DNA from 4 places in the Rhizobium sp. N324 genome. Region 2 is predicted to be linked to each of the others. Evidence: predicted binding sites of a transcription regulator. Region 2 holds the regulator's gene; each other region holds the start of a gene.
What was found. Region 2 encodes LexA, which represses DNA repair genes until DNA is damaged. Its sites were predicted from a motif close to TGTTCNNNNTGTGTTCNG; they were not measured.

Region 1 (7,768 bases), 980 kb from region 2:
GGTGTAACCCCGCGCGGCCATGCGCGAGACGAATTCGCTGTGCTTCTTCTCTGTCTCCGAGTCCTTCTTCGATCCGAAGGAAATGACCGGCAGAAGATCTTCGACCTGCGAGAACATACGTTTCTCGATTACTTCCCGGATTTTCTCGTAGCTCGTCCATGACGGATTTTTTCCGCCGTTGGCTGCCCGCGACCGCAATGAGAACTTGACGATTTCGTTGCGGAAATCCTTCGGATTGGCAATTCCCGCCGGCTTTTCGATTTTCGTCAGTTCCTGATTGAGGAGCTCGCGGTCGAGAAGCTGGCCTGTATCGGGATCCTTGAAGTCCACGTCTTCGATCCAGGCATCGGCATAATCGACATAGCGGTCGAACAGGTTCTGTCCGTAGTCCGCGTAGGATTCAAGATAGGCCTTCTGAATCTCGTTGCCAATGAACTCTGCATAGCGTGGCGCAAGATCGGCCTTGATGAATTCCATATAACGCTTCTCGACATCGTCGGGAAACTGCTCGCGGCGGATCGCCTGCTCCAGCACATACATCAGATGCACAGGATCGGCACCGATATCCGTGGTGTCGTGATTGAAGGTGGAGGCGAGCACTTTGAAGGCGAAGCGGGTCGAGATGCCGTCCATACCCTCGTCGATGCCGGCAGCATCCCGGTATTCCTGAACGCTGCGGGCGCGCGGATCGGTTTCTTTCAGGCTCTCGCCGTCATAGGTGCGCATCTTCGAGAAGAATGTCGAGTTCTCGTGTTTGCGCAGCCGTGACAACACCGAAAAACGGGCTAGCATTTCGAGCGTTGCCGGGGCGCATGGCGTATCGGCGAGTTCCGATCCCTCGATCAGCTTTTCGTAGATCTTCTGCTCTTCCATCACCCTCAGGCAATAAGGCACCTTGATCACGCAGATGCGGTCGATGAAGGCCTCGTTGTTCTTGTTGGCCTTGAAGGTCTGCCATTCCGCTTCGTTCGAATGCGCGAGCACGATGCCCGAAAAGGGTATGGCGCCGATATTCTCGGAGCCGATATAGTTCCCCTCCTGCGTCGCCGTCAGCAGCGGATGCAGCATCTTGATCGGCGCCTTGAACATTTCGACGAATTCGAGAATGCCCTGGTTGGCGCGGTTGAGGCCGCCCGAATAGCTGTAGGCATCGGGATCGTTCTGGGAGTAGGTCTCCAGCTTGCGGATATCGACCTTTCCCACCAGCGACGAGATATCCTGATTGTTCTCGTCTCCGGGCTCGGTCTTGGCGATGGCGATCTGGCGCAGCCGCGACGGCTGAATTCTGACGACACGGAAGCGGGAAATATCGCCGCCGAAGTCGTCGAGCCGCTTCAGGCACCACGGGCTCATCAGCCCGTTCAGGCGTCGCAACGGGATGCCGTATTGCTCCTGCAGCAGCGACCCCATCGTTTCCGGATCGAAAAGGTTGAGCGGGCTTTCGAAAACCGGGCTGATCTCGTCGCCCGCCTTCAGCACGTAGATCGGATGAACCTCCATCAACTGCTTCAGCCGCTCCGCGAGCGACGACTTGCCGCCGCCGACCGGGCCTAGCAGATAGAGGATCTGTTTGCGTTCCTCGAGCCCTTGCGCCGCGTGCCGGAAGAAGGAAACGATCCGTTCGATCGTCTCTTCCATGCCGTGGAAGCCGGTAAAGGCGGGATAAATCCGGATCGTCCTGTTCATGAAGATCCGGCCAAGCCGCGCATCCCTGGCGGTGTCGACCATCTGCGGCTCGCCTATCGCCGCGAGCAGACGCTCCGTCGCATTGGCATAGGCGATTGGGTCCTTTTTACAGAGATCGAGATACTCGGCCACCGACATATCGGTTTCGCGGCGCGCTTCGTAACTGCGCGTAAAGGCATCGAATACGGATTCGTTCAGCATGGGCCCTCCAGTAAGGTTATGCCGCAGGCTTCAAAGTCGTATAACCATCGAGATGGCTACGACGTTCCTAAGAATCAATAATTTCGTAGGTATATTCGACGCTCACCGGACGTTTCTTGCAACGCACAAAAGCGTGCATGCACCGGTTATTTTTACTCTACGAAACTGTTTCTCATTATAGTTGAAAAAAGCACCCGTGCGGTATCAGCACATTTCGCGACGTGACAGAAAGATGAAAAGGGTGTGCAATGTCGCCCGTGATTCGAACTCTCAAAAAATCGACGATTGCCAGCCAAATCTGCGCAGAGTCGATGCCGGGCAGCATGTGCCGATCCTCCTGAGATGACGAAAAACGGGCGCATCCTGGCCGATCATTGCGATCATGCGCCCGCCGGCGAATTCAGCCGTTGAATGCCTTTTCCAGCGCAGCGACATCGATCTTGACCATGCCGAGCATCACCTCGGTCACGCGCCTGGCCCGCTCGCGGTTGTCGTCGGCAATCATCTCGGAAAGTATGCGCGGCACGATCTGCCAGGACAGGCCCCAGCGATCCCTGAGCCAGCCGCAGGCCTCCGCCGTGCCGCCATTGGCGAGGAAGGCGTTCCATATCCGATCGATCTCGGCCTGGCTTTCCAATAGAATTGCGATCGAGAAGGAATGGTTGAAGCTATCGAGCGGGCCGGCCTTCATCGCCAGGAAGGCCTGATCGCCGAGCGTGAACTCGATCAGCTCGACGCTGCCGGGAGGCCCGCTCGGCGTTTCCGCCGGAAGGATGGTGGTGCGGCCGATTCTGGATTCCGGGATGACGGACACATAAAATTCGACGGCTTCGCGCGCTTCCTGCGCGAACCAGAGATTTGAAACGACCTTCGCCATGATGCAGCCTCCTTGTTGACGGTAGATCCGGACCATTGTCCGATGATCCAAGGACGCCCCGCCGACGCGGTTTCCGACAAGTGCGGCTGAAATTTTCCGTCGGGTCGCCTCTCTCCTATCAAGCAGCCTTGCCGCCATGCGCAAACCCCTCGGGATAGCGGCGGCTTGGGAATGAAAGCAGAACATCTTTTCTGGTCTTTCGTTCCCGAATCACTACATTACGCGCCATGAGCAATAGTTTCGACGATATTCCCTTCTTCGACGAAGAGCCGGGCGAGATGGCGCGCAAGCCGCAGCCGCCTGCCGTCCCGGCTGGAAGGGCGCCCGCCACCGGTGGCATTGCCGCCCGCGCCATGGCGGCGCGCGACGGCGGCAGCCGGCCGGATTACCTCGCCGGGCTGAACCCCGAACAGACCGAAGCCGTCGAAACGCTGGAAGGCCCGGTCCTCGTGCTTGCCGGCGCCGGCACCGGCAAGACGCGCGTGCTGACGACCCGTATTGCCCATATCCTCAATACCGGCCGCGCCTTCCCCTCGCAGATCCTCGCCGTCACCTTCACCAACAAGGCCGCCCGCGAGATGAAGGAGCGCATCGCGCTGCTCGTCGGCGGCGCCGTCGAAGGCATGCCCTGGCTCGGCACCTTCCACTCGATCGGCGTCAAGCTTCTGCGCCGCCACGGCGAGCTCGTCGGCCTGCGCTCCGATTTCACCATTCTCGATACCGACGATGTCGTCCGCCTGATCAAGCAGCTGATCCAGGCCGAAGGCCTTGACGACAAGCGCTGGCCTGCCAAGCAGTTCGCCGGCATGATCGATACCTGGAAGAACAAGGGTCTCGGCCCTGCCGACATCCCCGAGGGCGATGCCCGCGCCTTTGCCAATGGCCGCGGCCGCGACCTCTATTTCGCCTATCAAGCGCGCCTGACGACGTTAAACGCCTGCGATTTCGGCGACCTGCTGATGCATCCGATCGCGATCTTCCGCAAGAACCCGGATCTCCTGAAGGAATATCACGGCCGCTTTCGCTACATCCTCGTCGACGAGTATCAGGACACCAACACCGCGCAATATATGTGGCTGCGGCTGCTCGCCCAGCGCGCCAAGGGCGAGCCGCAGAACGTCTGCTGCGTCGGCGACGACGACCAGTCGATTTATGGCTGGCGCGGCGCCGAGGTCGACAACATCCTGCGCTTCGAAAAGGATTTCCCCGGCGCCAAGGTCATCAAGCTCGAGCGCAACTACCGGTCGACCGAACATATCCTCGGGGCTGCCGCCCATCTGATCGCCCATAATGAAGGGCGGCTCGGCAAGACGCTGTTCACCGACCGCTCCGATCCGGATGACGCCAAGGTGCAGGTGCACGCCTCCTGGGATTCGGAGGAGGAAGCCCGCGCCATCGGCGAGGAGATCGAGCAGCTCCAGCGCGGCAAGCATCTGCTGAACGACATGGCGATCCTCGTGCGCGCCTCCTTCCAGATGCGCGAATTCGAAGACCGCTTCGTCACCCTCGGCCTCAACTACCGCGTCATCGGCGGCCCGCGCTTCTACGAGCGCCTGGAGATCCGCGATGCCATGGCCTATTTCCGCCTCGTCGCTCAAGCCTCCGACGATCTCGCCTTCGAGCGCATCATCAACACGCCGAAGCGCGGCCTCGGAGATACGACGGTGCGCGCGCTGCATGATTATGCGCGTGCCCGTGATATCCCGATGCTGGCGGCCGCCGCCGACATCATCGAAACCGACGAGTTGAAGCCGAAGGCGCGCAAAGCCCTCTTCGACGTGATTCAATCTTTCCGCCGGTGGCAGGAACTGCTTGAAAACACACCGCATACCGAACTTGCCGAGCAGATCCTCGAAGAGTCCGGCTATACCGATATGTGGAAGAACGACAAGAGCGCCGAAGCGCCCGGCCGCCTTGAGAACCTCAAGGAACTGATCCGCTCGATGGAAAGCTTCGAGTCGATGCGCGGCTTTCTCGAGCATGTCTCTCTCGTCATGGATGCCGAGACCAACGAGAACCTCGATGCTGTCTCGATCATGACGCTGCACTCGGCCAAGGGCCTGGAATTCGACACCGTCTTCCTGCCGGGCTGGGAGGAAGGCCTCTTTCCGCATCAGCGTTCGCTGGATGAAAGCGGCCGTGCCGGCCTGGAAGAGGAACGCCGCCTCGCCTATGTCGGCATCACCCGTGCCAAGCACCGCTGTCACATCTGGTTCGTCTCCAATCGCCGTATCCACGGCCTCTGGCAATCGACCCTGCCTTCGCGTTTCCTCGATGAGCTGCCGGAAACCCATGTCGAGGTCGCTGAAATGGAGCAGAGCTATGGCGGTTACGGCCGCGGCGGCTACGGCCAGTCCCGCTTCGACAAGGCCGAGCCCTTTGCCAATTCCTATTCCACTCCCGGCTGGAAACGCGCCCAGGCCAACAAGACCGATGCCACGCGCGACAATTGGGGCTCCCGCTCCGGCCATGCCGTCGAACGCATCGGTTATGGTGAAAGCGGCCCCAAGGGCCGCACGATCGAAGGCGAATTGGTGGCGAAATCCACATCCTCGGAGCCGTCGCGTTTCACCGTCGGCGACCGCGTGTTCCACCTGAAATTCGGCAACGGCAATATCACCGGCATCGAAGGCAACAAGCTGACGATCGAGTTCGACCGCGCCGGACAGAAGCGGGTGCTGGACGGCTTCGTCGAGCGCGTATGATAGCGCGTCAGCCAGGAGCGAGAAGTTTCATCCGAGCATCCGCATGCTTCCAAGACCGAGCATGTCGTTGACGAGCGCGATGCCGATTCCTGCGGCGACGATTCCCAATCCGATCAGAAAGAGCCGGCGCGACCGGTCATATTTGATGGCAAAGAGGGAGTCGCGCGCCAGCAGATCGGCGAAAACCTTCACCTGAATGGCTATGCCGATGGTCAGGAACAACATCGGCAGGATATCGATGCGGCTCCAGTCATTGGGATTGGAAACCCAGACACTGATGAAATTAAGGGAGAAGCCGAGGATGATCCCGGCCGCCGTCAGCGACCCGTTGCGGAACGTCGCATCGATCTTCTCGTTCGGCTCTGGCTCGGACATGGTTTTACTTCCGGCTTGGGTCTGAGCAAGAAAGGCAGAAATCGCGGCCGGGAGCAAGATCGGCCTCGCATCGCGCTTCCGCGACCGGTGCAGAACTCCATGCGATCGAACCCATCTGTCTATAAAAACACAATAATTCCAAAAAGATATCTTTGGTAACCGAAAAGTTAACGTGTCAAAACGTCGCTTTGACGCTTGGCGCAAATCAGCTTAGCCCGGAATCTGCCCGTCCATGAAAGGCGGGCTTCACGACGAACTTTTCGAAGGAGGTTCAAGTGACCAGTGTTTCATCTCTCGGCAGCGCCTTATCCCAGTACCAGTCTCCGCTTTCCAGCCTCGACAAGAATGGCGACGGCGTCATTTCCCCGGATGAGCTCGCCGCCGCATCGCAATCCTCGTCATCCGGCACGGCGGCGACAGCAGACGACGGCGACGACAGCAGCGCCGATATCGTCAAGAAGATCACCGCCGACATCCTGTCGCTGATGCTGTCCCTGCAGAAGACTGACGGCAGCGACAATCAGAGCGACGGCAGCGATCAGAGCGACGACGATTCCAAGGGCGTCTTTGCCGCGATGGATAGCAATGGCGACGGCAAGTTGACCGAGTCCGAATTCCTCGCCGCCGATCCGAACAAGATTAATACGTCAGGCGATAGCGACCCGCTCCTCACCAAAGTGCTGAGCGACATGCAGACGGCCCTCCAGGCCCACCGCAATACCTACGGCGCTTCCGCCGCAGCGGATGATTCCCCAGCCGATGGCGTGACCGCGGCATAGTTCGGCGTGGGGCTCCGCCGGGGGAGCCTCGGTCCGCCGGACGCAAGAGCGTCTTGCGCTGTCCTCCCATTTCGACTCAAGAGTCACCTCCACCTATCGCACTGATTGTATTAGCATATTCTTTTTCAGCCGATTGCTACCGCTAGTGCCAGATTTAACACTTGCGCGTCCGCGCCCGGAAATCCACAAGTTGATATTGCGATAAAGCGAAGGGACTGGCCTTGATGAAAGCGCTGCTGCTCGTCGACATTCAGAACGGCTTCTGTCCGGGCGGCAATCTGCCGGTGCCGGATGGCGACAGGGTGGTTCCCGTCGCAAACAGCCTGATCGACAGCGGCAAATACGACCTGATCGTCGCCTCGCAGGATTGGCACCCGCCGGGCCACGGCAGCTTCGCCTCGGCCCATCCGGGCGCCGCGCCTTTCGAGATGGGCGAACTGTCGGGCAAGCCGCAGATGATGTGGCCCGACCACTGCATTCAGGGCACGCTCGATGCCGAACTGCATCCGAAGCTGAAATCGGAAGAGATCGACCTGATCCAGCAGAAGGGCGAGGATCCCGATATCGACAGCTATTCGGCCTTTCGCGACAATGACCGCGATGCCTCGACCGGCCTTTCCGATTTTCTCGAGGACCAGGGTGTCACCGATCTCGACGTCTGCGGGCTGGCGACCGACTATTGCGTCAAGTTCTCCGCGCTCGACGCGCTGGAGATGATGCCCGGTGTTCGCGTCCGCTTTATCGAGGACGCAAGCCGCGGCATCACCCCCGAAGGCGTCGCCGCCGCCGTCGACGAGATGCGCGCGCATGGCATCGCCGTGGTCAACAGCGCGGACGTGCTTCTGCGCGAATAGATCGGCGCCCTACTTGAGCAGGTACACGTCGAAATCTCATCCCTTCCGGCAACCGGGCCGAAGCGCTTGATGAGGCCTGATTGACCTTTCCATCCCGGACACGACCTGTAGAGCAGCAGGATAACCGAAGCGCAGATGCCCCAACTTATGATGTGGGCGGACTTACGCTTGCGCAAGTAGGGAATCTGAAAGGTCGCGACGCTCTTCAGAATTTTTCCTCCCTCTCAAGCAGATGGATATCCTCGGCAAGGTCTTCTATTCTCTTCAACAATGCGGCCTGGGCATCTCTCA
Region 2 (7,768 bases):
CCACGCGCATGCTCGCCTATGTCGATCATGTGCTCGCCGTCCTGCCCTTCGAGCCGGCAACGATGCAGCGCCTCGGCGGGCCGGCAACCACCTATGTCGGCCATCGCCTGACCGCCGACCCTGCGCTGCTGGAGACCCGGCGCCTGCGCGCCGGCAGGCAGCCCGGCAATCGCACGATCCTGCTTCTGCCCGGCTCACGCTCCTCCGAAATCCAGAATCTCCTGCCGCATTTCGAGGTGGCGGCAAACGAACTTGTCGCCCGCAATGGACCGATGCGCTTTGTTCTGCCGACAGTGACGCACAGGCAGGCGCTGGTCCGCCAATTGACGGAGAACTGGGCGGTCAAGCCGGAGATCGTTGTCGGTGCGCAAGCAAAATGGCAAGCCTTCGCGGAAGCCGATGCCGCCATGGCGGCATCCGGAACCGTCATCCTCGAACTGGCGCTGGCCGATGTTCCCGTCGTCTCCGCCTACAAGGTCGACTGGATCATGCGGCTGCTGACATCGGCCATCAAGACCTGGACCGGCGCGCTGCCAAACCTGATTGCCGATTACGCGGTCGTGCCGGAATATCTGAACGATATCCTTCGCGGTGCAAGTCTCGCACGCTGGATGGAGCGGCTGTCGGCCGACACCTACCAGCTCAAGGCGATGAAAGAAGGCTACGATCTGATCTGGCAGCGCATGCAGACCAAAAAACCACCCGGCGAACATGCCGCCGAAATCCTTCTCGACGTGCTGAACAAGAAAAAACCCGGTCGTCTCTGACCGGGTTTTCTTCTTTTCGGGCGATATATCGGCCGAAGCGATCAGCGCTTCGAAACGGGAATGTAGTCACGCTTCGGTTCGCCGACATAGAGCTGGCGCGGGCGGCCGATGCGCTGTTCCGGATCCTCGATCATCTCGTTCCACTGCGCGATCCAGCCGACGGTGCGGGCAAGCGCGAAGAGCACGGTGAACATGGTCGTGGGGAAGCCCAGCGCCTTCAGCGTGATGCCGGAATAGAAGTCGATGTTCGGATAGAGCTTCTTTTCGATGAAATATTCGTCGGTGAGCGCGATGCGCTCCAGCTCCATCGCTACTTCGAGCAACGGATCGTCCTTGATGCCGAGCTCGCCGAGCACCTCATGCGTCGTCTTCTGCATGATCTTGGCGCGCGGATCGTAGTTCTTGTAGACGCGGTGGCCGAAGCCCATCAGGCGGAACGGATCGTTCTTGTCCTTGGCGCGGGCAATATATTCCGGAATGTGGTCGACCGAGCCGATCTCATTCAGCATGTTGAGCGCTGCTTCGTTGGCGCCGCCATGGGCGGGGCCCCAGAGGCAGGCGATGCCGGCCGCGATGCAGGCGAACGGGTTGGCGCCCGACGAACCCGCGAGGCGGACGGTCGAGGTCGAGGCGTTCTGCTCGTGATCGGCATGCAGGATGAAGATGCGGTCCATGGCGCGGGCAAGCACCGGATTGACCACATATTCCTCGCAAGGCACGGCAAAGCACATGCGCAGGAAGTTCGATGCGTAATCGAGGTCGTTCTTCGGATAAACGAAGGGCTGGCCGATATGGTACTTATAGGCCATCGCGGCAAGCGTCGGCATCTTGGCGATCATGCGCAGGCTGGCGACCATACGCTGATGCGGATCGGTGATATCCGTGGAGTCGTGATAGAAAGCCGATAGCGCGCCGACACAGCCGCACATGACGGCCATCGGATGCGCATCGCGGCGGAAGCCCGTGAAGAAGCGGCTCATCTGCTCGTGCACCATGGTGTGGTGCGTGACGCGGTAATCGAAATCCTTCTTCTGCGCGGTGGTCGGCAGTTCGCCGTAGAGGAGCAGGTAGCAGACTTCGAGGAAGTCGCCATGCTCGGCCAGCTGCTCGATCGGATAGCCGCGGTGCAGCAGCACACCTTCGTCGCCGTCGATGTAGGTGATCTTGGATTCACAGGATGCGGTCGAGGTAAAACCCGGATCGTAAGTGAAGGAGGCAGTGTTCTTATAGAGAGCACCGATATCGATGACGCTCGGGCCGATCGTGCCGCTCTTGACGGCTAGGTCGACAGATTTGTCACCGATTTTTATTGTAGCGCTTTGATCCGTCATGCTGATCCTCCGGAATGGCGGTGGCGCCATAAAAGCGCCATAGGGGTTAAGCGTCCTCACCGATAGCTATATGATCGCGACGCTAATGCCAAGTTACCGTGACGGCATTTTGTGCATTGCAGTATCACCTTTTAGGCACTGCAGCGATGAGCAGCGTGCATATCGGAAGCCAATGATTCGACTGGCCTTTTGGCGCTCGCGATTTTCCCTCATATTTCAATCGATTATCCTTGCCCGATTTGTTGGGAGGTTGCATTCTGGGCGCCTTCGCGGGTGACTTGGGCGGCGCATGCAGGAATTGACGACAGTCGAATTGCGGCCGGAAGCTGGCGCCGGATCCTCCGGCGTTTCTCTGCCTGTGGTGGCGACGCCATCGGCAAGGACGCAGTCGGCGACGCCCTGGCGCCACCGGCTGCCGGCCGCAGCCCGCCAATCCTTGCGCGCTTGCAGGTCCATGCTGGGCGAGGAGGCGGATCACGGCCGCCTGCTGCTGTTTTCGCCGGTCTTCCTCGGCGCCGGCGCATCCTTCTGGTTTCTGGCCGCATCCGATTTTCCGCTTTTGACATTACTGCTGTCGCTGTCGGTGCTGACCATTGCGGTTCTCATCACCGACCGTAGCCGGGCCGTGTTGCGAACGACGTTGTTGGCGCTTGCACTTGTGGTCTGCGGCATGCTCTGCGCACAGTTCGAGAGCTGGCGGGCATCGACCGTGATCCTCGATTCATCCGTGACGACGACGCTGACCGGCCGTGTCGAACGGCGCGAAGGCGACGGCCGTGGGCGTTGGCGCTACATTCTCGCCGTCAGGGCCACAGACGAGCCGGAGTTGAAGCGGCCGCCGGGGCGCGTAACCGCGATTGTCCGCGGCGCCGACACGCCTTTCGAGATCGGCGACATTATCACCGGCAGGGCGCGGCTAACGCCGCCCTCGGGCCCCGCACTTCCCGAACTCAATGACTTCTCCTTCGGCGCCTATTTCGACGGCATCGGCGCCAACGGCTTCTTCTACGGCGCCCCTGAGAAGGATTTGGCGGCGAGCCCGCAGGGTGCAAGGTCGCCGTCGGAAGCTATGCTCGAATGGCTTTACCGGTTGCGTAGCAGCATCGGCGACCGCATCAGGTCGATCCTGCCTGGTGATACCGGCGCCTTTGCCGCCGCCCTGGTGACCGACGAGCGGCGCGCCATCTCGAATGCGACGACGGAGGCGTTGCGCCAGTCTGGCCTTGCCCACATCGTCGCGATCTCGGGTCTCAACATGGCGCTGTCGGCCGGCATCTTCTTCGTCGGCTTCCGGATGCTGCTCAGCCTCTTTCCGGGCGTCGCCCAGGCCTATCCGACGAAGAAGATCGCCGCCGCAGGCGCGCTCACCGCCGTCACCGCCTATTACCTGATCTCCGGATTCGGGGTCTCGGCCGAACGCGCCTTCATCATGATGGCCATCATGCTGATCGCCGTCTTCTTCGATCGGCCGTCGATCAGCCTGCGCAATGTCGTTCTCTCGGCGCTTGTCATCATCGCCATTTCACCCTCCGAAGTGCTGGGCCCGAGCTTCCAGATGTCCTTTGCCGCGACATTGGCATTGGTATCGGGCTATCAGTTGTGGAAGGACCGGCGCGTCCGCGAAAACGCGTTGCTCAAGCTGCCGATCTTCCGGCCGGTCGTTGCGGTCGCCGGTTTCTTCGGTGGCGTCCTGCTGACCTCGCTGATCGGCGGTTTTTCCACGGCGCTGTTTTCGATCGAGCATTTTCATCGGTTGACGGCCTACGGCCTGCCGGCAAACCTCGCGACGATGCCGATCATCTCGTTCATCGTCATGCCGGCCGGGCTGCTGGCAATGTTGCTCATGCCGTTCGGCCTGGACGCTCCGCTCTGGGAGGTCGTCGGCTTCGGCCTCGATCTGGTGATCGCTGTCGCCAAGACGGTGTCCGGCTGGGGCGGCGATATCGGCGTCGGCCGTTTGCCCGCCTGGTATTTCGCCGTCGCCGTGGCCGGCTTCCTGCTGCTGACACTGCTGCGCACCCGGCTGCGCCATGCCGGCACATCGACCCTCGCCGTCTCGACGCTCTTCCTGCTGGTTCTGCCGGTCCCCCGGCCGCCGGATCTGGTGATTTCGGAGGATGGCAGTCTGGTCGCGCTCGTTGCAGTGGCGGCAATGGCTTCCAACCGCGAAAACCCGCCGGATTTCATTTTCGACCAGTGGCAGAGAGCACTGGTCCTGCCGACACATCATCCACCGAAGATGTTGGAAGGCCCTGCTATCCCGCCGGAGGGAGAAGACCGCCGCGTCAGGCTTTCCCACGATCAGCAGATCGAAGCGAGGACGGCGATGCGGGCGGCGGCGGGCGGTGAAACAAACCGCTTTTCCTGTGTCAAAAAGGCCTGGTGCACATCAAGGCTTGGCAATGGGCGCGTCGTCACCGTCATCGACAATGCCGCCTATCTCGGTCCGGCCTGCGATGCCTCCGATATCGTCGTCACGTCTGTCCGCCTGCGTTTCAATAGCTGCCGCTCGGGCGCGACGCTCTTTACCGGTGAGACGCTACGCAGGACCGGTTCCGTCGAGCTGCGCTTCGCGGACGCCGGCCTGGAGGTCGCAACCGCATTCGAGAGCCTGTCGCGGCCGTGGATACGCCATCGCGCCTATGACTGGCGCAGCAATAGTTTCGCCGAAACCGGCCCGTCCAGCGTCAGTGATAGCGGCGAATGAGACCGACGAGCTTGCCCTGCACCTTGACGCGGTCTGGCCCGAAGATCCGGGTCTCATAAGCCGGGTTGGCGGCTTCAAGCGCGATCGAGGCGCCCTTGCGGCGGAAGCGCTTCAGCGTCGCTTCCTCGTCATCGACGAGGGCGACGACGATGTCGCCGGGACTTGCCGTGCTGCCGTTGCGGATGATCACCGTGTCGCCGTCGAAGATGCCGGCGTCGATCATCGAATCGCCTTTGACCTCCAGCGCATAATGCTCACCCGAGCCGAGCATGTCGGCGGGAACGACGATGTCGTGGGTGTTGTTCTGGATCGCCGAAATCGGAACGCCGGCGGCGATTCGGCCCATGACCGGCACCGAGACCGAGTTGCCGTTGTCGGCGACGGGTTTTGCGGGTGCGGGGGCGGCGACCGGCTGGGGCTTGCCGAGGCTGCCCTCGATGACGCTCGGCGAAAAACCACGCCGGGGCTGAATGCTGGGGCTATAGGCCTCCGGAAGCTTGATGACCTCGAGCGCCCGGGCGCGGTTCGGTAGGCGGCGAATGAAGCCGCGTTCCTCAAGCGCCGTGATCAGGCGATGAATGCCGGATTTCGAGGCCAGATCCAGGGCGTCCTTCATCTCGTCGAAGGACGGTGGAACGCCGGATTCCTTCATGCGCTCATGAATGAAAAGGAGAAGCTCCTGTTGTTTGCGCGTGAGCATCGGCGTGTGACCCCTGATTGAAACAAATCCAGAACAGACACTATATGTTCCATATGTGTTCCGCAAGTAGCTAAATTTCCGTAAAACTTGGCGCCAACTCGTTGAGATTTTTATTTTCATTCGCCGGATCGGCGCCATGTCTTGCATTGAGGAAGGCGCCGTCGCACATCTCTTCGCAATTGCAGGAGGGGATATCATGAACACGAATTCCGCCAAGCCGCACCCACTGGATCATGTCGTGCTGCCGGTCGTCAATATCGATCTGGCGCGCGAAAGACTCGGCAAGCTCGGCTTCACCGTTGCGGCCGATGCCCGTCATCCCTTCGGAACGGAAAATGCCTGCGTCTTCTTCGCCGACAAGACCTATCTGGAGCCGCTCGGTATCGCGAGCGTCGAGGAGAGCGAGTCCTCGGCGCGGCAAGGCAATGTCTTCACCGCCCGCAACCGGGCCTTCCGCTTCCGTTGCGGCGATGAGGGGCTTTCGGCCGTGGTTTTCGGCACCGAGGATGCCGGCCTCGATCATCAAAGCTTCATTTCAGGCGGATTGAGCGCCGGCGAGATGCTGGAGTTCAGCCGGCTGATGAAAATGCCGGACGGTTCCAAAGGCATCGGCAGCTTCAAACTGGCCTTTGCCGCGGATCTGCGGGCACCCGATTTCTTTCTCTTCACCTGCCAACGCATCAATCCATTGCCGGCCGACCGCGGCGCGCTGGAGACACATGCCAATGGCGTGACCGGCATCGCCGAGATCGCGCTGTGCGCGCCTGATGCCTCCGCCTTCGCCGGTTTCGTCAGCCTTGTCATGGCGCAGTCGGCCGTCGAGAAAACCGGTTTCGGCGTCAATATCGCGGCGCCGAATGCGAAAATCAGCCTGATGACGCCGGAAGGGCTGGAGGCCTATTTCGAGTTTGCCGTCTCATCCGCCGACCGCGGCCTGCGCGGCCGGGCCATCCGCTTCACCGTCGCCGATCTTGCCGTGACAGAAGCGCATTTGGCTGCTAACGGAGTGACCTACACGCGCAAGAACAATCGTATTCTGGTGAAGCCGGCGCCCGGGCAGGGCACGCTTTTCGCCTTCGAGGAAAGATGATGAGCACTGATACGAATTCGGAAGTCAGGATCGGCGCGGGCGCAGGCCAGGTCACCTTTTCCAATACCGGCCGCCTGTCGCTGATTGCCGGCCCCTGCCAGATGGAGAGCCGCGACCATGCCTTCATGGTTGCCGGCACGCTGAAGGAGCTCTGTGCAAAGCTCGGCATCGGTCTCGTTTACAAGAGTTCCTTCGACAAGGCGAACCGCACCTCGCTGTCGGCAGAGCGCGGCATCGGCCTTGAAAAGGGCATGCAGGTCTTCGCCGATCTCAAGAAGGAGTTCGGCTTTCCCGTCCTGACCGACGTTCACACCGCCGAGCAATGCGCCGAAGTGGCAAAGGTGGTCGATGTCCTGCAGATCCCGGCCTTCCTCTGCCGCCAGACCGACCTTCTGATCGCCGCCGCCGAGACCGGCCGTGCCGTCAATGTCAAGAAGGGCCAGTTTCTTGCCCCCTGGGACATGAAGAACGTGCTGAAGAAGCTCAACGCCAGCGGCAATCCGAACGTGCTGCTCTGCGAACGCGGCGCCTCCTTCGGCTACAACACGCTGGTTTCCGACATGCGCTCGCTGCCGATCATGGCGTCGATGGGTGCGCCGGTCATTTTCGATGCGACCCATTCGGTGGCGCAGCCGGGCGGGCAGGGGGAATCCTCCGGCGGTCAGCGGGAATTCGTGGAAACGCTGGCGCGCGCGGCGGTCGCGACCGGCATTGCCGGCGTCTTCGTTGAAACCCACCAGGACCCCGACAACGCACCGTCCGACGGCCCGAACATGGTCTACCTCAAGGACATGCCGCAGCTTCTGGAAAAGCTGCTGGCCTTCGATGCTGTCGCCAAGGGCTGACAGTCAAAAGCCTGACATGTTCGTGTTATAGCGACGATCGGACATGCAGGTCGAAGGTGCCGCAATGCGCCATTGTAATTTGCACGCCTTCGATTATGACAGGCTTCGAACGATTGATCACCCACCGAGCAGGAAGAACCCATGACTGCAATCACCGATATCATCGCCCGCGAGATTCTCGATAGCCGTGGCAACCCCACCGTCGAAGTCGACGTCTATCTCGAAGACGGCAGCATGGGCCGCGCGGCCGTTCCCTCGGGCGCTTCGACCGGCGCCCATGAGGCAGTCGAGCTGCGCGACGGCGGCAAGCGCTACCTCGGCAAGGGCG
Region 3 (7,768 bases), on a different replicon from region 2:
CCATGGGCGAACTCGTCACCGCGCCCGGTCGGCGGATGAAACGTGCCGTCGCGCCCCGCAAGCCCTGACAGATCACCCGATAAATCGAACAGCTGCTGCGCGACCAGGTGAACCACCTCACCTTCGCGCTGGATCCTGCCGTTGATCGCCATTATGCTGGCGCCGAGCACCACGCGGCGCGAGCGCTCGAACAGCTTCGGCCAGACGACGACATTGGCAATGCCGGTCTCGTCCTCGATGGTGATGAACATCACGCCCTTGGCCGAACCCGGCCGTTGCCGCACCAGCACCAGCCCGGCCGCCATCAGCCACTGGCCGTCGCGCGCCGTCATCGCCTCGGCACAGGTGACGATCCGGCGCTTGGCGAGATTGGCCCGCAGGAATCGCAAAGGGTGCTCCCGCAGTGTCAGCCCGACGTGACTGTAATCCTCGACGACGTTATGCCCCTCGGTCATCTGCCTGAGTTCGACGTCCGGCTCCTGCTGCTCGGCGATCGCCCGCGCTTCGCGTTCGGCCGCGGCCGTGAAGAGAGGCAACGGCTCGTCGCGCAGCGCCTTGATCGCCCAGAGCGCATCGCGTCGTTCGAATCGCAAGGATGGCAGGAACGCATCTGCCTCGGCAAGCTCGACAAGGGAAGCGGCCGGCACGCCCGACCGGCGCCACAGGTCGTCGACCGAAGCGAAGGGTTCGTCGCCGCGCGCGGCAACAATGCGGGCTGCGTCAGCGGTTGCCAATCCGCGCACCAGCCGCATGCCGAGCCGCACCGCATGGCGGTCAGTGCCTTCGACCTCCTCCAGCGTGCAGTCCCAACGCGAGCGATTGATGCAGACCGGTCGCACCTCGACGCCGTGTTTCCTCGCATCTGCTACGATCTGGGCCGGGGCATAAAAACCCATCGGCTGCGAGTTCAGGAGAGCCGCGCAGAAGACATCCGGGAAATGGCATTTGATGTAGCTGCTGGCATAGGCGATCAGCGCGAAACTGGCAGCATGGCTTTCGGGGAAACCGTAGGAGCCGAAGCCTTCCAATTGGCCGAAGGTGCGCTTGGCAAACTCCGGTGAATAGCCGTTGCGGATCATGCCGGAAACGAGCTTGTCCTCAAACCTGCTGACGCCGCCGGTGAACTTGAACGTCGCCATGGATTTCCGAAGCTGGTCGGCTTCGCCGCCCGTGAAACCGGCACAGACCATCGCGATCTTCATCGCCGACTCTTGAAACAGAGGCACGCCCAGCGTCCTGTGCAAGACCGCCTCCAGTTCGGGCGTCGGATACTCGACCTTTTCCTTGCCCTCGCGGCGGCGCAGATACGGATGGACCATGTCACCCTGGATCGGTCCGGGCCGGACGATCGCCACCTGGATGACGAGGTCATAGAAGGTCTCCGGCTTCATCCGCGGGAGCATCGACATCTGCGCCCGGCTCTCGATCTGGAAGGTGCCAAGCGTGTCGGCCTTGCAGATCATCGCATAGGTGGCCGGGTCTTCCTGCGGGATGGCGGCGAGGTCGAGTTCCTGATGCTTGTGGGCGCCAATGAGGGCAAAGGCTTTGGCCATGCAGGTCAACATGCCCAAGGCCAAGACATCGACCTTCATCATTTTGAGCGCCTCGACGTCATCCTTATCCCATTCGATCACCTGGCGATCGGCCATCGCCGCCGGTTCGATCGGCACAAGATGATCCAGCCTGTCGTGGGTCAGGACAAATCCACCCGGGTGCTGGCCGAGATGCCGCGGTGCTCCCATCAACTGCTGGGAAAGCCGGAGCGTCAAGGCGAGACGCCGATCCTCCGGATTGAGGCCGAGGGCCCGCACCTGGCTCTCGCCGACGGTTTCCGACCAGGACCAGATGCCGGCGGAAAGCGCCTTGATCAGGTCCTCGGGCAGGCCGAGCGCCTTGCCGACATCGCGAATGGCGCCCTTGGCGCGATAGCGGGTCACGGTAGAGCAGAGGGCTGCCTTGTCATGGCCGTAGGTCTTGTAGATCCATTGGATCACCTCCTCTCGCCTCTCATGTTCGAAGTCGACATCGATGTCGGGCGGCTCGTCGCGCTCCTGGCTGACGAAGCGCTCGAAGAGGAGATTATTGGTATCAGGATCGATCGAGGTGATGCCGAGCACATAGCAGACTGCGGAATTCGCGGCCGATCCCCTGCCCTGGCAGAGAATGCCCTGCGATCGGGCATAGCGGACGATCGAGAAGACCGTCAAAAAATAAGGGGCGTATTTCATGGTCTCGATCAGGGACAGCTCGTGACGGATCGTCTTTTCGACATGCGCCGGCAGCCCTTCCGGATAGCGCGTCGTAACGCCCTCCCAGGTGTAATGCTCCAGCGACTGTTGTGCCGTCATGCCCGGGATCAGCGCTTCTTCGGGATATTGATAGACGAGCTCCTCCAGACTGAACCTGCAGCGCTCGACGATTTCCTTCGAGCGTGCCAGCGCTTCCGGATAGCGGGGAAACAGACGCGCCATTTCTTCCGGCGGCTTCAGGTAGCGGTCCGCATGCCGCTCGCGCTCGAAGCCAACATCGTCGATGGTGGTGCCAGTGCGAATGCAGGTGACGACATCCTGCAGCTGTCGCCGGCCGGGCTCATGAAACAGGACGTCATTGGTGACGACCGTCTTCACCCGGTGCTGCGCCGCCAGGTTCGACAGCTCGTGCAGCCGTAGCTGATCGTTCGGCCGCCGGCGCAGACAGAGCGAGACATAGGCGCGGTCGCCGAAAACCTCACCCATCTTCCTCAACTGCACGGCGCAGCCATCGTCCGGCATATCCGGGACCAGGATGCCGATCAGGCCTTCGCAATAGTACATCCTCGAGATGCAGGATGCAGTTGGCTTTGCCGCCGCGGCCCTTGCCCAAGGTCAAAAGCCGCGTCAGCCGCGAATAGGCGGTGCGGTCGGTGGGATAGACGAGGATCGACATGCCGTCGGCGAGATCGAGCCGGCAACCGACGACGAGCCGCAGGCCGGTGGCGCGGGAAGCTTCGAGCGCCCGAACAATGCCCGCCAGGCTGTTGCGGTCGACGATCCCGAGCGCCTCGATGCCCATCAGCTTGGCGGTCGCAAAGAGTTCTTCGGCCGAGCTTGCGCCGCGAAGGAAGGAGAAATGCGTGGTGACCTGCAGTTCGGCGTAGCGCATCAGGCAAACACCCCGTGCAGGAACCATTGGTGCGATCCAGTGTCGGCGTCGACGCCATCGCCGGAGCGGAAAATCCAGAAGCGCTCACCGGCATCATCCTCGACGACGAAATAGTCTCGAACCGCGACCCATTCGGAGCTGCTCTGCCACCACTCTCCGAAAATCCGCTCCGGGCCGTCGGCGCGCTTCACCCGGCGCCGGTTGCCACGCCAGGTAAAGGAAACCGGCGGATGATCGGGCAGAAGCGCAATCACCTTGATCGCTTCCGGGTGCGGCAAGAGCCGCGACGGCCGCGGCCAATGCAGCGGCCAGGTGGCGCCGATTTCGTCGGCCGTCGGTGCGATCCGCCGGACACTGCGCTCAGGGACATCGCTTGCCACCGGCGCGACACGGAAAATCCGCTGACCGCCGCGGTTTCCCAGCACGTCGATGAGCGGCGTCACGTCGGTCACCTGTTCTTCGATCAGGGAGGAAGCCGACTGCGCCTCAACGAGCGGTTCGGCGACGATTGCCGCGAGGCTCAGCTTCTCGATGCCGAAGCCCGGCTCGATCTTCTCGATCCGGTCGCGGAAAAGTTTTGTCAGCCAGGCGATATCTCGGGCGGGCTTGGCGGTGCCCGCCCGAAGCGACTGGATTGTGTTGTCGACGCGGTGGACGATGAGGTCGGCGCGCCGCACGCCAAGGCCTCGTTTCTCGAGCTCCAGACAAAGCTGCCGCACCAGGCGGCCCACATATTTCTCGATCGTCTCCGGTGCGCCGATCGGTTCGGCAAAGGATTTTTGGACCTCGACGAGATCCGCCGGCCGGATCGGGTCGATGGGCTCGGCGAGCCGGCCGAACATCTGATCGAGGCGCCGTCCGACTTCCCGGCCGAAACGCAGCGTCAGCGGCGCCCGCGGCGTCACTGCCAGATCGCCTATTGTGGCGAAGCCGAGGGTTCTGAGGCTCCCGACGATCTCGGCCGGCAGCCGCAGCGACGACAGCGGCAGACGATTGACCGCTTTGGCGGTCGCGCCGCGCGGGATGATAACAGTCTGGCGATCCGTGGATCGGACGAGCGCATGCGCCGCACCCCACGTATCGGCGATCGCCGCGCGCGCGGCGAGACCGCGGCCGCGGAAGCGGTTGACGAGACCGGAGAGCATCAGGTCCTCGCCGCCCTGCAGATGGTCGGCGCCCTCGGTGTCCATGACGATGCCATCAGGGGGATCCATGGCAACGACGGGAGAATATTGCGACAGGGCCCAAAGCGTCAGCCGTTCAAGTGTCGCGATGTCGGCCGCCGGATCGGCATCGATCATCGTCAACCCTTGGACCAGCGCCTGCGCCTTGGCGGCCGGCATGCCGACGCGCAAGCCCAGTTTGGCAGCGGCCTGATCGGCCGCCGCCACCCATCGTTTGGACCCACTCCTGGCGATCACCACCAGCGGCGTGTCACGATTGAGCGAAGGATCGGCGCGTCTGATCCGGTCGGTCGGCAGCGTCGGAAGAAAGACAGATACGACCCTGGCCATCACATGCTCCGATAGTGAATTCCCCTCTCTCGCCAGCCCTGACCCGCATGAGTTCCGCCAGCCAGCGCGCGCGGCCGAGGCCCGGCACGGGCAGCGGCTCGGACGGCAGCACCGAGATCCGCCAGCGGGTCGCCGCGGCCGTCGGGATGCCGAAATCGGAGGCTTCCGTCTGGCGCCGCCATCGGCGGATCACCAGACCCAATGTGCCGGACTTTTCCGCCGCAAGCTGCAGCCGGCGCGATGCCGTCATCGGCAGGCGCACCAGCTCGGCGACGACGGCGCCGAGGCCGCCATAGCGCAAAGCCTCTTCGAAGCTTGCGAGCACCGTCTCTTCCTTGTCGCATTCGACGAAGATGACGCGATCGGGGTGAAGTCCGACCTGGGCAAGTGCTGGAAAGAACAGATCGAAGCGGGTGACACACCAGACCACCTTGCCGGTGGTGCGGGCAGCGATGCCGCCAATGAAGAGCGCCGCAGCCGCGCCGTCGATGGCACCGTTTCCGCCGCCGGCGACTTCGTGCAGCGCACCGAAGGCCAGGCCACCTCCCGGCAGCTGCGCATCGATCTCACCAACACCGAACGGCAGGACGCTGCGGCGGCGCGAACCGGCACCTTCCAGGCTGGCGATTTTCTCGCGCAACTCATCCAGAACAGCATTCGAAATGGCGGCTGATGTAGGCATGATCTCCTTCGGAGCACCGGTTTCTACTTGAGAGGTGCAGTTATGTTCTCTATTTGTTCTCAAGCCGACAACGAGTCAATGCGCACTCAACGCGCTTAAGTTGTGCGCATCGATGTAACCAGCGGATTTCCCGAGCGGATTCAACTCGATGACCGGATTGAAATTTTTTTTGGATCGCAGCTGGGAGCGTCCGACCTCCCGGCTGGCCGCGATCAATATATCTGCATGCCGCGCCGCTCCAATTCCTCGAAGATATCCTGCGTGGTCGGGTACGGCTAAAAGCTGCCCGCCTTTTTGAGCCCCGGCAGACCGAGCAAAGGCATCCGGTCAGGGATCAACTTGCTGGAACAGGGAACTGCTGGAGCCTGCCAAAGTTAGTTTTGTTAAACTATGGCGGAGTTCGATAGTAACCACGTCGAAATCGTTGGACATCAGCATCTGGCTTAGCGGCAGGGTCGTCGCGCCACTCGATGAATAAAATTGGGAGTTCCGCATGGAGACCGAGACAATAATTTTCCAGCCGAGCGACTGGGTCCCGAACAATCCTCGCCTTCCTGTATTGCTTTACCGGGGACTGGTAGCCAACGATGGGGCTATTGATTTCCAAGGACGCTTCGCGGCGAACGGCTGGACAGGCATCTGGGCAAACGGTGTGTTCGACTACCAGCACTTCCACTCCGGCGCCCATGAAGTGCTGGGAATCGCCCGTGGTACCGCAACGCTGCTGATTGGCGGCCCAGACGGCCAGGCGCTGGCGGTGGCGGCGGGAGATTGTTTGGTATTGCCAGCCGGCACAGGCCATCAAAACCTCGGCTGCTCCGCTGACTTCCGAGTTATCGGCGCCTACCCTGACGGCCAGGATGCCGACATTCAAACATCGGCTGCTTCAAGCGACATGCTGTCCAAAATATCGGCAGTACCCTTACCCGCTACCGATCCCGTTGAAGGATCGTCGGGATTTCTCATTGAGGCGTGGCGCTAACCATCCGCGTGCCGCACCGCAAAATCATGACAGGCAAGACGCGCCGTTTCGAGCAGGGGCTGCCAAGACGCGAGCGAAATATTTCGCACGGCCCGCCGTCTTAGAATCTTCCGTTTTTGGCGTCCGCAGCGAAATGAGTGATGAAGCGAATTCCGCCGCTCCTCCTGCACTGCCAGGTTCATTTCACGCGTACGACGATCTGCTCCAGCTTAGGGAGCTTTTTTGCCATAAATGCGCCAATCCGCCGTCTCCCGCACGAGGTCATAGTGGCGGGCTATATAATGCGCATAGATGTCCCGCATGCCGTTCCCTGTCCAGATTTCGATGGGCCACTTCGGATCGAGGATCAAGTCCACGTCGGCAAACATCTTTTCCGCCGCCGGATGATATTCCTGCCCAAGAGTGCGCCCCCAATGATACCAGACACTGTCGCCGGCCGGCGGCGTCAGTCGCAGCCCGGCGGAAAATGGATTGACGAAGTCCAGAACGGCGACACGCTGAGATTTCCCATCCAGTTGCGAAAGAGCCGCCGACGCGTCGGCAAGCGTTCGGTTGTAGTCCTGGAAATATTCATATTGGCCGGCGCTCCACATCTTCACCAGGCGGACCCCGGAGAAGGCGGGCAGCGGAATAGCGTCGCCTCGCCCGCCAGCGGCATAATAGGCATGGATGGCAAGTGACGCAGCATTACCAACCGCAGCCGGGGTGAGCAGGAATGCTAAGAGTAGCGGCAGGGCGATCCGCGCTCTTCCATACCGGGAAGGAAGCTCTGCGCGAAAGAAACATGCCGACAACACGGCAGCGGTCGCGCCAAGCGTCACAATCCCAAAGAATTGGAAGTTCTGCGAGATCAGGAGGATCCCGGTTGTGATGCAGAACCCCACGAAGAGCAGATGCCGATAGGTTGGCGTCAGGATGAGAAGGATGACGGCGACAGCCAGGTAAGCAAGAAGGTCGACGAAGTTACTCCGTACCACGTGACCGATAGCCGTCATCGTCGGGAGACCGCCGCTGTTCTTCCCCGCAAGACTGATGTCGAGGAGGTAGTTGACCCCTCCGCCCCAGAGCGTCTCCGTCGCGAGGATGCTGGCAGCGATGATCCCAAACGCGAGCGCCACCCAGCCGATCTGGCGCCGGTCAAAGAGCATGAACATCAGAAAAGCGACGCCCACCACTCCATATGTGATCTTCGTGTAAAGCATCAGCAGCACGAGGAAGCTGGCGCACGTGGCGTCCGCGCCTTTGCGGTTTGAGGCGCCTGGCAACCGGCGCAGGTACATAACCAGCAGCAAACTGAGTGACGCCCAGCCGATCCGGTTGTAGAACATGGCAAAGCTGAGTTCCCCGATCCGTTCGCCAGGGTTTGCAGGAGCCGCGAGCACCAGAAGCAGACAGGTTGCCAGCGGCAGCCCAATCGCCCAATGCATCCGGCTGCCGACGATTGCTGCG
Region 4 (7,768 bases), 1.5 Mb from region 2:
GCGCCGTCGACGGTCCGACGCCCGGCAGGATCTGCATCAGCCGGAAGCCCGCCACCCGGTCGCGTGGGTTCTGGGCGAAGCGAAGGGCGGCCAGCATGTCCTTGACATGGGCGCTGTCGAGAAATTTCAGTCCGCCGAACTTGACGAAGGGAATGTTGCGCCGGGTCAGCTCGACCTCGAGCGGCCCGCTGTGATGCGAGGTGCGGAACAGCACGGCCTGCTGCTTGAGCGTCAGGCCTTCCTCGCGATTGTCGAGCACCATGTCGGCGATATAACGCGCCTGCTCGGCCTCGTCGCGCACGGTGACGAGGCGCGGCCGCTCGGTGGATTGCCGCTCGGTCCAGAGATTCTTGGTGAAGCGCTCCGAGGCGAGATCGATGACGGCGTTGGCCGCCGCCAGGATCGGCTGCGTCGATCGATAGTTGCGGTCGAGCGTGACGATATTGGCGGGCGGGCTGAAGGCGGCGGGAAAATCCAGGATGTTGCGCACTGTCGCCGCGCGGAAGGAATAGATCGACTGCGCATCGTCGCCGACGACAGTCAGCCCCTGGCCTTGGGGTTTCAGCGCCAGCAGGATCGAAGCCTGCAGCCGGTTAGTATCCTGATATTCGTCGACCAGCACATGGTCGAAGCGGCTGCCGATATCCTCGGCAATCACGCTCTCGCCGACCATCTGCGCCCAGTAGAGCAACAGATCATCGTAATCGAGCACGTTCTGGCTCTGCTTGGCTTCGACATAGCAGGCGAAAAGCTCGCGCAGCTGTTGTTCCCAGGCCGCGCACCACGGAAAGGCGTCGCGCAGCACCTGGTCGAGCGCCGTCTCGGAGTTCACCGCCCTGCTATAGATGGCAAGGCAGGTGCCCTTGGCCGGAAACCGGCTTTCCGTTTTGGAGAAGCCGAGATCGTGCCGGATGAGGTTCATCAGGTCGGCGCTGTCTTCGCGGTCATGGATGGTGAAATCGGCATCGAGGCCGATCTGCTGGGCATAATCGCGCAGCAGCCGCGCGCCGATGCCGTGGAAGGTGCCGGACCAGTTGAGCGCATCCGCCATCACACCGGCATTCGTACCCAGCACGTCGCGGCAGATGCGCTCGACGCGCCGCGCCATTTCGGCGGCGGCCCGCCGCGAGAAGGTCATCAGCAGGATGCGGCGGGGATCGGCGCCCTTGACGATCAGATGCGCGACCCGGTGCGCCAGCGTATTCGTCTTGCCCGAGCCGGCGCCGGCAATCACCAGCAGCGGTCCGGCAATATGGCTGCCGTCGGTGAGCGTGCCATGCTCGACGGCCATGCGCTGCTGGGGATTGAGCTTTTCGAGATACATCCAGCCGTCCGGTCGGGCTCCCACAGAATCACTGCGGAAAGATTAGATGTTCCTTGAATGTTCGCGATTTCCGCCGCTGTCAAGCATTCTGCCGCAGGAGGGCTGCCTCAATCGGGGAAATCCGGCCCCACCACGCGCCGCACCAGCTTCAGGCTGCGATCCGGCTGAAGAATATAGGTTTCCTCGACGCGCTGGCCGGTCCCGTTGTAGAACTGGTGGTGGACGGCGCTGCCGACCGGCGATTTGGTAAGCTTCGTCCGCGGCTGGCCGCCATAGGTGATGCTGCCGGGAATGGGATCCAACCCCGGGCTATCGGCCGACGAGCAGCCGGCCAGCAACACTCCGGCAAACAAAACGGGCAGCAGCACTTTCATCGTCGTCATCCTCTTTCGGCTGCAGAAAGATATGGAAGCCGCGGCACCTTCCGCCAAGAGTGGGCCAAGCCTGACGCGCAGAAATCATGCGAATATCCGGTCGAGACCAGCGGGCCGCAACGAAAGCGCTGTTGCGGCGTTAACCGGATATACCAATCTCAGGAGACGCTTCAGTGATCGGGTATCCTGTATTCCCCGACCATGACGAGCCCGGCCGGCAGGGCCATGGCGATGCGGCGACACGTGCTTCGGTGGAGGGCGCTCTTCATGCCGCCGATGATCTCGACGCTGCGGAAATTGCTGTGAGCATGCTCGGTTCGTTTGTCGTTCTCGAAGGTTTCGTGCGCCGGCGCGGCGATGTCGAGCGGGCGGTCGGGATCGCCGAGAGCATCGTCGGCCGCGGTTATGTGCACAGTCGCCTGTTGCGGCGCTGAGGGAACCAAGTTCCCTCCTGCGGGTTGAAATGCCGGATCGAAAAGCTGGAGACCCTCATGCAGTCGCTTCCTCGCCTCTCGGCAATCACCTTGATGTCGGCCGGTGTCTTTGCCGGCTCCGCCTATGCCGCACTCGAAACCGGCACGAATTATTCGGCGCTGCCGAAAGACCAGATCGCGCTCAACGAATATACCGGAGCCGTCGCCTGCACGCCGGCCGAGCCGCACTATCTCCCCTCCTTCATCCGCGCGGGAGACGGCACGATCATCGGCGTCGGATATGTCGAGGTGGAGAATGAGGGCGCCACAGACTGTTGAGACAGCCTGCTCGAACGAGGCTCGCCTGCGTTGCCGCAGAGGTGACGAGCCTCTGACCATCATCATGATGGCTGGGCATCTTCTATGAATGGACCTGTCCCGGACGCAACGCCCGTTGCACCAAAACCCGCCACAAGTTCGATGCAGGGTTAAGTAAATTAAAGCATTGCCCCGTTCCGGCACACTCCGTTTACGGAAATGCCGGCCGAAGGAGCCAGTTCAACGGGGCCGAGCGTGCCTTCGCGTCCTGTAGGACGCTTGGGCGCTCTAATGCAGCTTCAGCTTCGCCTCTTCGGCCGCCGCCAGAAACTCGGCTCTCGCCTCTTCCACGCTCTTGCGCCCATCGAGCGCTGCCCGGCAGGTGCTACGGGCCTTGATATAACGCAGCCCGCGCGAATTCGGCCAGAAATCCGCCAGGCATTTCAACGCATCGAACGGACCATTGACCGTTCTAAGATCGGCTCCCTCGAAACCGACCTTGACCGGGCTGTTCCATTTTTCAGTTGCCATCGATGCTCCTCCACGATTGTCGACAGAACAAAGGATGCAGCGTCTCCCATTCCTCCGCGGAGCCGCCGCCATAACAGGCATTCTAGCGGGATTTTCACGGCCAACAATGGTGAATCGTCTGTTGCTGATGAGGCGAAATGTCAGCTGGTGTGGGAGGGATCGCGGGGGGCGTGTTCGATGGGAGAATTTCGAATAGTCGCAGATAGGTTGTATGCGTTCGCGCGTTACTGCCGCTGCCATGCTCGAAAAGCTAAGGGCTTGACATGGGTTTAGATCGAAAATTGATCCAGGCTGCTTTTCTCTGCGGGGCGCTGGTCATGCCAGCACTTATCCGTGCTGTCCAAATTTCCCGAGACAGCTCTCTGTATGGCAACGCGCAGCCACCCACCTAACGAATGGCGTAGTAAAGCTGTGCCTCACTTTGTTCATCTGGTGTCGGCACACGAGTTTCAATCAATGGAAATCTCATGCCGCGTCGTCGCATTACTATGCCGCCAAGGGTTCCTTTTTCTTCGGAAGGGAAGGGCGTCCATTTATTCGAACAACTCAGCCAGGAAAGCCATGCAAAAAGTTTCAAAGCGAATTATCTCTACTGACTTTGGGCGGTTTCGCTGACTTGATTGCAAGTGAATATCCCCAACACGTCGAGATGATCGAAATAGTGCCAAAAGACAATCGTGATTTTTTGGGAGATTTGTCGTGAGCGCCAGACTTTTATTGGGGAGCCAGGAGTAAAGTGTTATCCCGCCTGGCGGGCTCAGGCGTTCATTCTAAGAACTTCAAAATCCCATCTTTGGAAAGCTCGAGCGGATAGGGATCCCAAAAGTCAATTTTCTCCTGCAGGAACAGAAGGGATTTATCGCAGCTGACGCGGAGGTCGTTAGCTGGGCGCAAGTGTCTCGAAAGAACGTTCATGAAACACTCTGCACGGATTTCCCGCGCAATTCGCGTTCTGTTCTGCTTTTTCATGCTGAATTGCGCAGCGTATGAAAACGCAGGCGCTGCGGTATCGCTATGATGTTGCTGAAGAAAACTGGTGCTGCCGAGTGGGATTGAACCACCGACCTCACCCTTACCAAGGGTGTGCTCTACCACTGAGCTACGGCAGCAGGACCAGGACCCGTGCGAGCCGGGTGGCTCAAATCGCGGGAACGGGGCGGCTATTGCCACAGCTTGACGGCAAGCGCAAGCAACAAATTCCAACTTCGCGTGGATTGGGCCGCAAGGGCCTTTTGGATCGGCGCGAATTCGGCTAATCCTGTGGCATGAACGACAAGACCGAAACCGGCCAGCAGAGCCGCAAGCAAGCGCTCGAGGCACAGGCGAAACTGCGCCGCGAACGCGCCGCCGAAAAACTTCGGGAAAATCTTTCAAGGCGTAAACAGCAGGTGCGCGCCCGCCGTTCGGGCCAGGCCGACGAAACAAGTGGACTGCCCGCCGCAAAAATGGACGAATCGTAATGTTCCGTCCGTCGCGAATTGAAGCGTCTCGAAAAATCCCCTAAACACCCCACTCCTATTCCAAGGCAGTATTTTCAGGAAAGGCGGGCGCGGCCCGTAAGCGCACATGGATCGTATCAGAATCGTCGGCGGTAATGAGCTGAATGGCATCATTCCGATTTCCGGCGCCAAGAATGCCGCATTGCCGCTGATGATCGCCTCGCTTCTGACCAGCGATACGCTGACGCTGGAAAATGTGCCGCATCTGGCCGATGTCGAACTGCTGATGCGCATCCTCGGCAATCACGGCGTCGATGTCGCCGTCAACGGCCGCCGCGAGCGCCAGGAAGATTCCTACGCCCGCACGATCCATTTCACCTGCCGCACCATCGTCGATACCACCGCTTCCTATGAACTGGTCTCGAAGATGCGCGCCTCCTTCTGGGTCATCGGCCCGCTCCTGGCGCGCGAGGGCCACTGCCGCGTGTCGCTGCCGGGCGGCTGCGCCATCGGCACGCGTCCCGTCGATCTCTTCATCGAAGGCTTGACGGCGCTCGGCGCCACCATGGAGATCGACGCCGGTTACATCAACGCCAAGGCGCCGAATGGTGGCCTGATCGGCGCGCGCTACACCTTCCCGAAAGTCTCCGTCGGCGCCACCCACGTGCTGATGATGGCGGCAACGCTTGCCCGCGGCACGACCGTCATCGGCAACGCCGCCCGCGAGCCCGAGGTCGTCGATCTCGCCAACTGCCTGAACGCCATGGGCGCCAAGATCTCGGGCGCCGGCACGGCGACCATCACCATCGAAGGCGTCACTTCGCTCTCCGGCGCCCGCCACCGCGTGCTGCCGGATCGCATCGAGACGGGCACCTATGCCATGGCCGTCGCCATGGCCGGCGGTGATGTCGTGCTCGAAAATACCGATATGGCGCTGCTCGACACCGCATTGGAAACGCTGCGCCGCGCCGGCGCCGACATCTCGTCGACCAACAACGGCATGCGCGTCAGGCGCAATGGCGCCGGCATCAAGCCGGTCGATATCGTCACCGATCCCTTCCCGGGCTTCCCCACCGACCTGCAGGCGCAGTTCATGGCGCTGATGACCCGATCCTCCGGCATCTCGCATGTCACCGAGACCATCTTCGAAAACCGCTTCATGCATGTGCAGGAGCTGGCCCGCCTCGGCGCCAGGATCACGCTCTCCGGCCAGACGGCGAAGATCGAGGGTGTCCCGCGCCTGCGCGGCGCGCCCGTCATGGCGACCGATCTGCGCGCTTCCGTCTCGCTCGTCATCGCCGGCCTTGCCGCCGAAGGCGAAACCACGGTCTCCCGCGTCTATCACCTCGACCGCGGTTTCGAGCGGCTCGAGGAAAAGCTGACCCGCTGCGGCGCCGTCGTCGAGCGCATCAGCGAGTAAGCAGCGCTCATCCCGGTTGCGTAATTGCCCGCAGCATCTTATTTCCCTTGTCAACGCATCGCCATTCCGGCGGTGCCTGCCGGGGTAAGACTGAATGACCGATCTGAAGCTTGTTGCGCTCGATGACGAGGACCTCGCGGTCATTTCCGCGCATATGCAGGACAGCGTCTTCAAGGTCGGTGATATCGACTGGTCGCCGCGCGACGCGCAGTTCGCCCTTGCCGTCAATCGGTTCGTCTGGGAAGGTGCCGAGCGCAAGCGCCGGGGTTTCGAGCGCCGCCGCGCCGCCCTGGTGTTCAAGCGGGTGCTGGCCGTGCGCTCGCTCGGCATCGACCGGGGCAAACGGGACGAGGTGCTGTCGCTGCTGGCGCTGCGTTTCGAGCGGAAGGGCGAGGGGCCGGAAGGCACGATCGAGCTGTCGCTGTCCGGCACCGCCTCGATTGCGCTCGATGTCGAATGCATCGAGGTGCAGCTCGCCGATATCGGGGGTGCCTGGGAGGCTTCGTCAAAGCCTCGTCACCGCTAAAGCATGTCGCCCGGAAGTGTGCTGCGGTTCCGGGATAACGACATGCATAAAACAATGAGTGTTTGACGCTTGACGTTTGAACATCGCAGTTTCGAGTTGAGAAGGAATATCGGCCTTGGCAATCTGGCTGGATCAGGCATCGGAAGGTTTCGAGCAGCATTTCGCTGCCTTTCTGACGACGAAGCGTGAAGTCTCCGAGGATGTGAACGCCGTCGTTCGCGCCATCATCGATGATGTCAGGGCCCGCGGCGATGTGGCGCTTGCCGAATATTCGCGGAAGTTCGACGGTATCGATTTCGCCACCGTGCCGATGCGCGTCGCGCCTGAGGAGTTCGACGCGGCCGTCGAGGCAGTGCCTGCGGAAGTGCTGGGAGCGCTGAAGCTTGCAGCGCTGCGCATCGAATCCCATCATCGCCGGCAGCTGCCGAAGGACGATATCTACGAGGACGACCTCGGCGTCGGTCTCGGCTCGCGCTGGACGGCGATCGAGGCCGTCGGGCTCTATGTTCCGGGCGGCACCGCGAGCTATCCGAGCTCGGTGCTGATGAATGCCGTGCCGGCCAAGGTTGCCGGCGTCGATCGCATCGTCATCGCCGTTCCCGCCACCGGCGGTACCGTCAATCCGGCGGTGCTTGCCGCCGCCAGGCTGGCCGGTGTCACCGAGGTTTATCGTGTCGGCGGCGCCCAGGCGATCGCCGCTCTTGCCTATGGCACCGAGACCATCGCCCCGGTCGCCAAGATCACCGGCCCCGGCAACGCCTATGTCGCCGCCGCCAAGCGCCATGTCTTCGGCACCGTCGGGATCGATATGATCGCCGGCCCCTCCGAAGTGCTCGTCATTGCCGACAAGGACAACAATCCGGATTGGATCGCCGCCGACCTCCTGGCGCAGGCCGAGCACGATGTCAGCGCCCAGGCGATCCTGATCACCGATAGTGCCGAATTCGGCAAGGCGGTGGAGCAGGCGGTCGAACGCCAGCTGAAGACGCTGAACCGCGCCGAGACAGCCGCGGCGAGCTGGCGCGATTTCGGCGCGGTCATCCTGGTTGCCGATCTGCAGCAGGCCATACCGCTCGCCAACCGCATCGCCGCCGAACATCTCGAGCTTGCCGTCGCCGATCCGGACCGGCTGCTCGACGGCATCCGCAATGCCGGCGCCATCTTCATCGGCGCCCATACGCCCGAGGTGATCGGCGATTATGTCGGCGGCTCGAACCATGTGCTGCCGACGGCGCGGTCGGCTCGCTTCTCCTCCGGCCTTTCGGTGCTCGATTTCGTCAAGCGCACCTCGATCCTGCGGCTCGGACCGGGTGAGCTGCGCACCCTCGGCCCGGCGGCGATCGCGCTGGCCGTCTCCGAAGGTCTCGATGCCCATGCGCGATCGGTTGCGATCCGCCTCAACCTCGAAAGGTGAGGGGATGGT

Region 1: the regulator LexA is predicted to act here: its motif matches at 2,932-2,949, upstream of AMK05_RS14945 (ATP-dependent helicase).
Region 3: the regulator LexA is predicted to act here: its motif matches at 5,381-5,398, upstream of AMK05_RS24690 (ImuA family protein).
Region 4: the regulator LexA is predicted to act here: its motif matches at 1,372-1,389, upstream of AMK05_RS03045 (ATP-dependent helicase).

The regions. Positions count from the first base shown of each region.
Region 1 is NZ_CP013630.1:3,096,755-3,104,522, forward strand. Features, by position in the region: gene AMK05_RS14935 (PrkA family serine protein kinase) at 1-1,887, opposite strand, end outside; gene AMK05_RS14940 (VOC family protein) at 2,288-2,764, opposite strand; gene AMK05_RS14945 (ATP-dependent helicase) at 2,992-5,469, shown strand; gene AMK05_RS14950 (hypothetical protein) at 5,497-5,844, opposite strand; gene AMK05_RS14955 (EF-hand domain-containing protein) at 6,120-6,623, shown strand; gene pncA (bifunctional nicotinamidase/pyrazinamidase) at 6,848-7,477, shown strand; gene AMK05_RS14965 (DUF2164 domain-containing protein) at 7,683-7,768, opposite strand, start outside.
Region 2 is NZ_CP013630.1:2,112,190-2,119,957, forward strand. Features, by position in the region: gene lpxB (lipid-A-disaccharide synthase) at 1-767, shown strand, start outside; gene gltA (citrate synthase) at 809-2,098, opposite strand; gene AMK05_RS10245 (ComEC/Rec2 family competence protein) at 2,388-4,805, shown strand; gene lexA (transcriptional repressor LexA) at 4,786-5,505, opposite strand; gene AMK05_RS10255 (VOC family protein) at 5,702-6,595, shown strand; gene kdsA (3-deoxy-8-phosphooctulonate synthase) at 6,595-7,440, shown strand; gene eno (phosphopyruvate hydratase) at 7,582-7,768, shown strand, end outside.
Region 3 is NZ_CP013632.1:188,743-196,510, reverse strand. Features, by position in the region: partial or broken gene AMK05_RS24700 (error-prone DNA polymerase) at 1-3,141, opposite strand, end outside; gene AMK05_RS24695 (Y-family DNA polymerase) at 3,141-4,655, opposite strand; gene AMK05_RS24690 (ImuA family protein) at 4,576-5,337, opposite strand; gene AMK05_RS24685 (hypothetical protein) at 5,831-6,319, shown strand; gene AMK05_RS24680 (hypothetical protein) at 6,529-7,768, opposite strand, start outside.
Region 4 is NZ_CP013630.1:629,234-637,001, forward strand. Features, by position in the region: gene AMK05_RS03045 (ATP-dependent helicase) at 1-1,324, opposite strand, end outside; gene AMK05_RS03050 (hypothetical protein) at 1,432-1,698, opposite strand; gene AMK05_RS03055 (BON domain-containing protein) at 1,872-2,132, shown strand; gene AMK05_RS03060 (hypothetical protein) at 2,190-2,450, shown strand; gene AMK05_RS03065 (DUF982 domain-containing protein) at 2,718-2,960, opposite strand; tRNA gene AMK05_RS03070 (tRNA-Thr) at 3,995-4,069, opposite strand; gene AMK05_RS03075 (hypothetical protein) at 4,226-4,420, shown strand; gene murA (UDP-N-acetylglucosamine 1-carboxyvinyltransferase) at 4,527-5,819, shown strand; gene AMK05_RS03085 (DUF2948 family protein) at 5,914-6,345, shown strand; gene hisD (histidinol dehydrogenase) at 6,461-7,759, shown strand; gene AMK05_RS03095 (UPF0262 family protein) at 7,764-7,768, shown strand, end outside.